DNA from 3 places in the Bacillus sp. VA13 genome. Region 1 is predicted to be linked to each of the others. Evidence: riboswitches for the same ligand, from Rfam matches in the RefSeq annotation. Region 1 holds a riboswitch; each other region holds the start of a gene.
The links. A riboswitch is a leader RNA that binds a small molecule or an ion and turns the genes downstream of it on or off. The one in region 1 is predicted to bind S-adenosylmethionine.
Positions count from the first base shown of each region.

Region 2: linked by a shared signal. The riboswitch ahead of AC0C66_RS02005 (2-hydroxyacid dehydrogenase) and the one ahead of metE (5-methyltetrahydropteroyltriglutamate--homocysteine S-methyltransferase) in region 1 are both predicted to bind S-adenosylmethionine.
Region 3: linked by a shared signal. The riboswitch ahead of AC0C66_RS14015 (bifunctional homocysteine S-methyltransferase/methylenetetrahydrofolate reductase) and the one ahead of metE (5-methyltetrahydropteroyltriglutamate--homocysteine S-methyltransferase) in region 1 are both predicted to bind S-adenosylmethionine.

Region 1 is NZ_JBVQPP010000003.1:196,758-200,034, reverse strand. Features, by position in the region: gene metE (5-methyltetrahydropteroyltriglutamate--homocysteine S-methyltransferase) at 1-1,253, opposite strand, end outside; SAM riboswitch class I at 1,381-1,536, opposite strand; gene isp (serine protease Isp) at 1,668-2,627, opposite strand; gene rsbRB (RsbT co-antagonist RsbRB) at 2,850-3,277, shown strand, end outside.
Region 2 is NZ_JBVQPP010000001.1:486,777-490,053, reverse strand. Features, by position in the region: gene AC0C66_RS02010 (molybdopterin oxidoreductase family protein) at 1-1,322, opposite strand, end outside; SAM riboswitch class I at 1,470-1,561, shown strand; gene AC0C66_RS02005 (2-hydroxyacid dehydrogenase) at 1,655-2,680, shown strand; gene AC0C66_RS02000 (FGGY-family carbohydrate kinase) at 2,698-3,277, shown strand, end outside.
Region 3 is NZ_JBVQPP010000003.1:395,064-398,340, forward strand. Features, by position in the region: partial or broken gene AC0C66_RS14005 (CvfB family protein) at 1-841, opposite strand, end outside; gene AC0C66_RS14010 (YajQ family cyclic di-GMP-binding protein) at 940-1,431, shown strand; SAM riboswitch class I at 1,539-1,656, shown strand; gene AC0C66_RS14015 (bifunctional homocysteine S-methyltransferase/methylenetetrahydrofolate reductase) at 1,747-3,277, shown strand, end outside.

The sequences.
Region 1 (3,277 bases):
AAACGTTCTTCAAACGGAATCGGGCGTTTGAAGTCTTTATCGGTTAATTGCTCAAGTTCTTTCTTTTGTTCAGAATTTGCGCCTGTTGCAAACTGTTTGAGCGCCTGAATATCAGCTTTCGCCTGCTGAATCTGTTCGCTGATCGCCGCTTTTCCTGATACTAAACCTTCTTTCAAAGCTGTCAGCTCGGCTAGTTTTTCTTTTGCGTAGGATAATCCGTTCAGCAGATCCTTTTCCAAATGCTCATCAGGGTGCTTCGCTACCGGAACATGCAGCAGGCTGCTGGAAGGCTGAATCCACAGTTCATCAACCTTTGCAATGCTGAGAATATCAAGAACGGCATCGAGACGTTCTTCAAGATCCGCTTTCCAAATGTTGCGTCCGTCGATAACGCCGGCTGCCAGCACTTTGTCTGTTGGGAATCCGTGTGTTTTCAGCTGTTCCAGGTTTCTGCCTTTATCATGAACGAAATCAAGGCCAATTCCCTGTACCGGGTAAGAGATCAGCTCTTCATAAGCATCAACAGAATCAAAATACGTCTGCAAAAGCACATTCAAGGATGAAAGCTCGTTAGTCATGCTTTCAAATAATTCTTTTGCGCCGCGGACATCTTTGGCAGAAGCTGTAACAAGCGCCGGCTCATCGATTTGAACCCATTTTACGCCTTCTTCTTCCAGCTCTTTCAGAAGCTGTACATATAACGGCACAAGGCGTTTTTGGATCGCTTTTGCTTCAGACGGTTCATAGCCTTTAGCAAGCGTGACGAACGTATAAGGGCCGACAATCACAGGTTTTGTTTCAACGCCGTATTCCTGTTTGATCCGGCGGTAATCTGTGAGCTGTTTGTTTCTTGTCAGGCGGAATTCAATGCTCTCGTCATATTCCGGAACGATGTAATGGTAATTTGTATTAAACCATTTTGTCATTTCACTGGATACGGCGTCTTTTATTCCGCGGGCGATAGCAAAGTATGTATCGGTAGCGTCAGTCAAATGTCTGAACCGTTTCGGAATCCAGTTGAAGCTGACTGCTGTGTCGAGTACATGGTCATACTGTGTGAAATCAGAAACAGGCACAACATCAATCTGCTGGTCAATTTGTGTTTTTGCTGCGGATAAAAATAGGTCGTCGATTTGCTTTAAAAACGTATCTTTATCAGTGCTGCCTTTCCAATACGCTTCAAGTGCTTTTTTCCATTCTCTGTTCAGTCCAATTCTCGGGAATCCTACATTCGATGTTTTGATGGTTGTCATTGTTTCTCCTCCTTTATATGTAAAACACTCTCGTTAACCCGCGGATACAGGCCGCTAAGAGGTTTTCTCACAATAAAAAGCCTCTTTCCCATGAGAGAAAGAGGCTTTTCTGCGTAAAACACTGCCTCTCTCATCTCTCAGACACAATCTGATGGAATTAGCACCGTGCCTTATGAGACATCAGTCTCGGCGCGAAAAGCAGTGCGCCCCATTTCACAATGGAATTACGGTCGGTTGCTGTTGGGGTCAAAAGGCCAATCCCTCGCCCAACTCTCGATAAGAGAAAATGTTATTAATTTTTTGAAAAGTTGAATCATTTGTTGGTAATCTTAACAGTAATTCAAATTCGCTGTCAACATAGAATTTGAAATTTTATTTACAATATTTGGTTTATGTTATATAAGAAAAATAATTTTATAGGGTCATCAAATGTGATTGCTCTGCTCTTTCTGCCAGCTCATCAGGAGCAGTTAAATACAGGAATCCATTGCCTGCCAGCGTTTTAGCAATATCAAGCGGAAGAGTCCTGCGGATCAGCTGTGCATAAACCTCAGATTCAGAAAGCTTTCTTTGAAATGATTCTTCTTCATAGCTTTTGATTAAAGCAAGCGCTCCGCTGACATGGGGAGCAGCCATTGAAGTGCCGGTAAGCTTACCGTACTTCTTGTTAGGAAGAGTGGATAAGATATTTTCTCCGGGAGCCACAAGGTCAATCTCTTTATTCGCGTTAGAAAATTCTGATAATTCTCGCGCTACCGAAACAGATCCGACCGCGATGACTTCATTATAAGCCGCAGGGTAGGAAAGCTCTTCTGTGCGTTCGTCTCCGTCACCCTCATTTCCCGCTGCGCAAACGACAAGCACTCCGTTTTTGACGGCGTTTTTCACTGCTTCTGCCAGCTCTGGCACATCGCTTGGTCCGCCAAGGGACATTGAGATGATATCGACTTTCTGTTCCACCGCGTAGTTAATGCCGTTAATAATCCATTCGTATTGTCCGCTGCCGTTTTCACCGCCAAGAACCTTCACAATCAATAGGCTTGCCTCAGGCGCGACCCCGGTAATGCCGCCGTTTGAATCGTTAGCTGCAATTGTTCCAGCGACGTGTGTGCCATGTCCGTTGTAGTCGGAGATCGCATCTTCCTTGCCGCCGTCATCATCCGTGAAGTTCTTTCCGCCGATGATTTGGTTCTTTAAATCAGGATGGCTTGTGTCGCAGCCCGTATCCAATACAGCAATTTTTACATTTTTGCCTTTTACCCCTTTTGCCCACATTTCTGGCGCCTTAATCACTTTAATGCCCTCAGGAAGCTCGTTTACATCCATGATCTGCTCATTCGTCACATACGGGATCAAGCGGATTTCACCATTCATAAAAAAGCCCTCCTTTTTTATGCTTTCAAGTGGATTCAAGGGTGTTGCCTCATATTATATGAAAAAAACAACCGCTCGGACAGAGCCATTTGAAGCATTTTGAAAAAATAGGATACAACCCAAAGAATTAGTAATTTTCAAAATATTGGATGGCTTCAGCATGTATGACTGGGATTCAGCTGTTAGTCAAGTTATAATAGTGTTGGGGAAAGGAGCAGTGTGATGAAACTGAATGAAAAATTATATGCATTTTTTTCAGAACATGTTGAACAAATGGCCGAGGAATGGATTGAAACGATGGAGGAAAGCGATCCGAATTCGCTTTACGCCTTACATAATGCTTCTGTAACGGAAGAATTGAAAGAGCAGGATAGAGAATTTTATCGGCATCTGAATTACATGTATGTTTTACCGGAAAAACAATTTCTCGAAGAATTTCAAGAGTGGGTCATTGAGCTGACGAACGATCAAAAGCATCTTGACACTCCGGTTCAGTATGTCATTCGGGAGTTTATGAGAAACCGGAGATTATATACGAAGTATTTTGAGAAGTTCGCAGAAGAAAACGAGTCGGCGTTTGAATCGGGAGAGAAACAAAAATGGGCAGATTTGATTGTAAAAGTATTTGATTTTACCATTTATACCTTCGT
Region 2 (3,277 bases), on a different contig from region 1:
GTATAAAAATCAGTATTTTCAAAAGCGGATGTTGCAGGCAGTACAATGTCCGCATATGCAGCCGTTTCCGTTAAAAATAAATCATGAACCACAGTAAACAAGTCTTCCCGCAGCAAGCCCTGTCTGACTTTATTCGCTTCTGGAGCGACAACGGCTGGATTCGTCCCGTAAATAAAAAGAGAACGAATCGGCGGATCTGTTTCCAAAAGCACTTTGCCCAGCTGATTCATATTAAATGATCTCGGTGTGCGCCCCTTCAGTAAGTCAGGCCGCTGCAAGGCATTTGTGTTATATTCTAAAATTCCGCTGTTATGCTTAATTGCGCCGCCCCCTGTGTGCAGCCATTGGCCAGTAACCGCCGGAAGACAGGCAATCGTCCGTACAATCATCCCGCCGTTATCGTGGTGTTGAAGTCCGTTTCCGATTCTAATAAAAGCAGGGGAGGTTTCGCCGTACATTCTTGCCAGCTGATACATATCTTCGGTGCTGACACCGGTGATCAGTGATACCTTTTCCGGATCATACTGTTTCACGTGTTCACGGAGCTCTTCATAGCCGACTGTGTATTCAGACAGAAATGCTTCATCATGAAGGTTTTCTTTAAATAAGATGTGCATGATGCCAAGAGCAAGTGCGCTGTCGGTTCCGGGTTTTATGGGAATAAACCAATCTGCAAGACGTCCTGTCTGGTTTTTATGAACATCAATCACGACAATTTTGGCACCTTGTTTTCGTGCTTTTTGGGCGATAGTAATTTGGTGCATATTTGTACTGACCGCGTTGATTCCCCAAAAAATAAATAGTTTCGTATGAATGGTTTTCTCAGGATCAATTCCCGCACTTATACCCATTGTATATTTATAGCCCTCTGATCCTGCTTTGCTGCAAATCGTCCTTTCGAGCTGGCTCGAACCCATGCGGTAAAAGAAGCGGCGGTCCATACCTTCAGCTGTTAATTTCCCCATATTTCCGTAAAAGCTGTACGGAAGTATGCTTTCAGCTCCCTCTTCATCAATCAGCTGTTTCCAGCGGGAGGTAATGGTATCGATTGCCTCTTCCCAAGAAATCGGTTCGAATATCGCTTGGCCTTTCGCACCTGTCCGTTTAAGCGGTGTAGTCAGCCGCTTTTCATCATAGATGCGCTCCGTCATGTTTCGGACTTTGTTGCATATGTTTCCGGCTGTGACAGGATGATCAGGATCACCTTGGACTTTCACAATTTTTCCGTCTTTTTTATGTATTAACAATCCGCACTGATCCGGGCAGTCAAGCGAGCAAACGGATTTAAAAATGCCGTTTTGTTGTGTGGCAAAAGATTTCATGGCCCAGTTCCTCTCTCTAGTTAGATATTTTGTAAGAATTATAACATTTCGGATGATAACGTCAATTCTGAAAAAAGAGATTGACATCAATCTGAGACTTCTTTATGATAAACGTATTCTTCATTCTGAAAATTACATACTCAACATTTTCTATCCAGAGAGGTGGAGGGACTGGCCCTATGAAACCTCGGCAACATTATTGTGCCAATTCCAGCAAGCGTCAGCTTGAAAGATAGGAAAGCAAGGTTTATACCAGCGTCTGTCTGTAAACAGGGCACGCTTATACATGAATCTCTTTCCATCTTCGGAAAGAGATTTTTTTATGAAAAAATATGATGAAAAGGATGTTTTGCACCATGACGGTTTTGGTTACGGCACCGTACAACGAAGAAGGACGAAAAGAGCTTGAAAAATTGTTCGGCTCAGTTACTTATCATCCCTGGAAGGAACAAGGCCGGGCATACGGGGAAGATGAACTCATTCAGCTGCTAAAAGCAACAAATGCGACAGGCTTGATTACTGAGCTTGATCAAGTAACAGACAGCGTATTTGCATCTGTTCCAGAACTTTCATTTGTGGGCGTGTGCAGAGGAATGCCATCCAATGTGGATGTGGCCGCAGCATCAAAAAGAGGTATACCCGTTTTCTATACACCCGGGCGGAATGCACAAGCGGTTGCTGAAATGTTTATCGGTAATGTGATTTCCTTTCTCCGCCATACCAGCTCCTCTAATCAATGGCTGAAGGATGGAAAATGGGACAGCGATTACTTGCAGGCTTATGTCAAATTTAAAGGGAACGAATTAACGGGAAAAACGGTCGGCATGGTTGGGTTCGGCGCGGTTGGTCAAAGGATTGCAAAACTGCTGACAGCGTTTGACTGTAAAGTAAAGTATTACGATCCATACGTACAAGACGATCATCCGCTGTATGAAAAAGTATCTCTCAAAACGGTGTTTTCAGACAGTGATATCGTTTCTGTCCATCTGCCTCGTACTGAGAAAACACTGAGACTTATTGATCGGAAGTATTTTGATCTGATGAAAGAGAGTGCGATTTTCGTCAATACTTCAAGAGCAGTTGTGGTAAACCGTGAAGATCTTTTATCTGTATTAAAAGAACAAAAAATCAGAGGAGCGATTTTAGACGTTTTTTATCATGAACCTCCAGAGGAATCAGATTACGAATACATTTCATTGCCTAATGTTCTGGCAACACCGCATCTCGCTGGAGCAACCTTTGAAGTAGAAGATCATCACGTGACGATCCTGAACGAAGCCCTCAAAAAGTGGAAGGTTGAAAAAACTCTTAATATTCCGACACTGTATAACAAAGATGAGCTGAAAACAGAGGTTTAAGAGAGGAGGTTACAGGAATGAAAAAACAAAAAGGCTATCTCGTTTTTGATATCGGCACAGGGAATGCGAGAGTAGCGGTCGTAAGTGTATCGGGCAGCGTTCAAACGGTTGAAAGGGAGGACATCGTGTATGCTACCGAGACGCTTTACCCGGACAGCCGTTATTTTTCTCCTCAGGTGCTGTGGAAGCAAGTGATGAAACTGGCAAAACGTGCGCTTTCTCGTTCAGGTGATATTGACATTATTGGTTTGACATCGACAAGTCAAAGACAGGGGATTGTTCTGATCGATCAAAATGGCGACTCTTTTCTCGGGCTGCCGAACATTGATAATCGCGGCCGTGAGTGGGAGGAGAGTATACCCAATCAGGAAGAAATATACATCCGCACAGGCCGCCTCCCGACTGCACTTTTTTCTGCGCTCAAGCTTTATGGTTTAAAACAGCGTCAGCCCTTTTTATGGGAAAAGACTGCTAGTTTTACAAGCATCAGTGATTGGGTGACATATCAGCTGAGCGGAATTTTGACATATGAACCATCGCAGGCAACTGAAACCCTGTTGTTTGACGTGAAGCAAAACACTTGGTCAGAAGAGATGT
Region 3 (3,277 bases), 200 kb from region 1:
ATGGCCGAGCGCACGTTTAAAGGCGGCTTTGCTCATATTAAAACGTTCTCTGATATCGTCAGGCTGGCTTTTGTCGCCATACGGCATAGCGCCGTTTCTTGTTCTCATATACGTCAGAATGTACTCGGCATCTACAGACAATGCATCCTGTTTTCTCGGAAGCAGCGACATGTTGACTGAACCGTCTTCTTTTACTTGAATCACCCGTCCCGTGATTCTTGAGCCGAGTCTTGGCTCCTCTTTTCTTTCTGACGGATGGATAAAACCGCGGATACCGTCGTCTGTGATGATGAATGAACCCGTTGCGATTAATCTGTACACCGTACCTGTCAGCTCTTTATTCATCAGATCTTCTGAAGCGTCGGTAAACAGTTCGCTGATGATATCTTCAGGCGCTGGTTTCGCAAACATGCGCCCCCGGTTCGTCACTTTCAGCATACAGTAGAGCTTATCCCCTTTTTGCGGCCAGACATCCTCGTATGGCGGCAAATGCTCAGTTGCAACAAGCGCATCCTTAGATAAGCCGACATCAACGAAAACGCCCATATCTTCCACTTTATCCACCACTTCGACCCAGCCGTACTCATCAGCGCTGATGACCGGAATTTTCATCGTGGCCGCAAGTCTTTCCTGCTGGTCCACGTATATAAAGACCTCTACCTCATCTCTGTCTTCGATATCCTCAGTTATTTCACTGTTATGTAAGAGAATCGTATCTTCTCCGTCGGTTAAAAAGTAACCGAAGTCAGTTTGGTGATCTATACTCAAGGTTAATTGCTGCCCTGGTCTCATGCTATCGTCCTTCCTGTTCCGCTTATTTTTCTGCGGATTCTGTTAACATTTTTTCCAATCATCACAAATTGATTCTTTGTTCTGTTGGAAGTTTCTCTTTATTCTACTATAATCAACACATAAGTTAAATGTTATGGAGGTTTTCATATGGCAAAAGAAAGTTCATTTGATATTGTATCAAAGGTGGAATTGCCCGAAGTGCAAAATGCGATTCAAATCGCACTGAAAGAAATCAGCACACGCTATGACTTTAAAGGAAGCAAAAGCGACATTTCTTTAGATAAAGAGGAGCTTGTCCTCGTTTCTGATGACGAATTTAAATTAAGCCAGCTGAAAGATGTACTGGTCAGTAAATTAATTAAACGAAACGTGCCGACAAAAAACATTGATTACGGCAAGGTTGAAAGCGCGTCAGGCGGAACGGTGCGCCAGCGTGCAAAACTTGTTCAAGGCATTGACAAGGACAACGCCAAAAAAATCAATACCATCATCAAAAACTCCGGACTGAAAATAAAGTCTCAAGTGCAGGATGATCAAGTGCGCGTCACCGGAAAAAACAAGGATGACCTGCAGCAGATTATCACAGCAGTGCGGGGCGCGGATCTGCCAATTGACGTTCAATTTATAAATTTCAGATAAATTTTCTGAATCCTATTGATTATTGTCTTTATTTTCGGTAAATTTGGAGAAAGGGAAAATGCCAGGCATCTTTAGGGCACTTCCTGAACACGAAAATTTTATATCCGTTCTTATCAAGAGAAGCAGAGGGACTGGCCCGACGAAGCTTCAGCAACCGGTGTAATGGCGATCAGCCATGACCAAGGTGCTAAATCCAGCAAGCTCGAACAGCTTGGAAGATAAGAAGAGACAAAATCACTGACAAAGTCTTCTTCTTAAGAGGACTTTTTTTATTTCTCTTTTTTCCTTGCTGAATGTGAATAAAGGAGGCAAACAATGGGACTTTTAGAAGATTTGCAAAAACAGGTGTTAATTGGCGACGGCGCCATGGGGACGCTCCTCTACTCCTATGGCATTGACAGGTGCTTTGAGGAGCTCAACATTTCAAAGCCGGAGGAAATTCAGCGCATACATAAAGCGTACGTTGAGGCTGGAGCCAACATCATTCAAACAAATACGTACGGGGCCAATTATATTAAATTATCCAGACACGGGCTTGAGGATGACATCAAAAAAATGAATCAGGAGGCGGTAAAAATCGCGCGGGCTTCAGCAGGCGATGCGTACGTGCTGGGGACGATGGGCGGCATCCGTACCTTTAATAAAAACGCGTACAGCCTTGACGAAATCAAACGCAGCTTTCGCGAGCAGCTGTACCTGCTGCTGCATGAAGAGCCAGATGGCTTGCTGTTAGAAACGTATTATGATTTGGAAGAAGCCCGTGAAGTGCTAAAAATCGCGCGCAAAGAGACTGGCCTTCCGATTATGCTGAATGTCTCCATGCATGAGCAAGGCGTACTGCAGGACGGAACACTGCTTTCTGAAGCATTGCGATCGATCGCGGATCTCGGAGCTGATATCGTCGGCATTAACTGCCGGCTCGGCCCTTATCACATGATTGAAGCGCTTAGCGAAGTGCCGATTTTTGATGACGTGTTCTTATCAGTTTATCCGAACAGCAGTCTTCCCTCGCTTGAAGAAGGCCGGCTCGTCTATGAAACAGACGACACGTATTTTCAAAACAGCGCGTCAGAATTCCGCAAGCAAGGCGCGCGGATTATCGGCGGCTGCTGCGGCACCACGCCGAATCACATCCAGGCGATGGCAGAAGCGGTTGGCGGGCTTGCTCCGATTACAGAAAAAGAAGTCAAAACCCGGGCGAAGGAATTCATTTCTGTTCAGCATGAGCGGACAGAGCCCGGCCTGAATGAGATCGCAGCGGAAAAACGCTCCATTATCGTAGAGCTGGACCCGCCGAAAAAATTGAGTTTCGACAAATTTCTGTCTGCTGCTGCTGAATTAAAAGAAGCGGGAATCGACGCCCTGACCCTCGCTGACAATTCCCTGGCTACTCCGCGGATCAGCAATGTTGCCTGCGGCGCCCTTGTGAAGCAACAGCTCGATATGCGCTCTCTTGTCCATATTACATGCCGTGACCGAAATATTATCGGCTTGCAGTCACATTTAATGGGTCTGGATACGTTAGGGCTGAATGACGTGCTGGCCATTACGGGCGATCCTTCTAAAATCGGGGATTTTCCGGGTGCGACGTCTGTGTATGATTTAACATCCTTTGATTTAATCAGGCTGATCAAACAATTCAACGAAGGACTGTCCCTGTCTGGAAAACCGCTTGGCAAGAAAACGAATTTCTCAGTCGCCGCCGCATTTAATCCTAATGTCCGCCATCTGGATAAAGCGGTAAAACGGCTGGAGAAAAAAATAGATTGCGGCGCCGATTATTTCGTTTCACAGCCTGTCTATTCCGAGCAGCAGCTTGTCGATATCCATAACGAAACAAAGCATC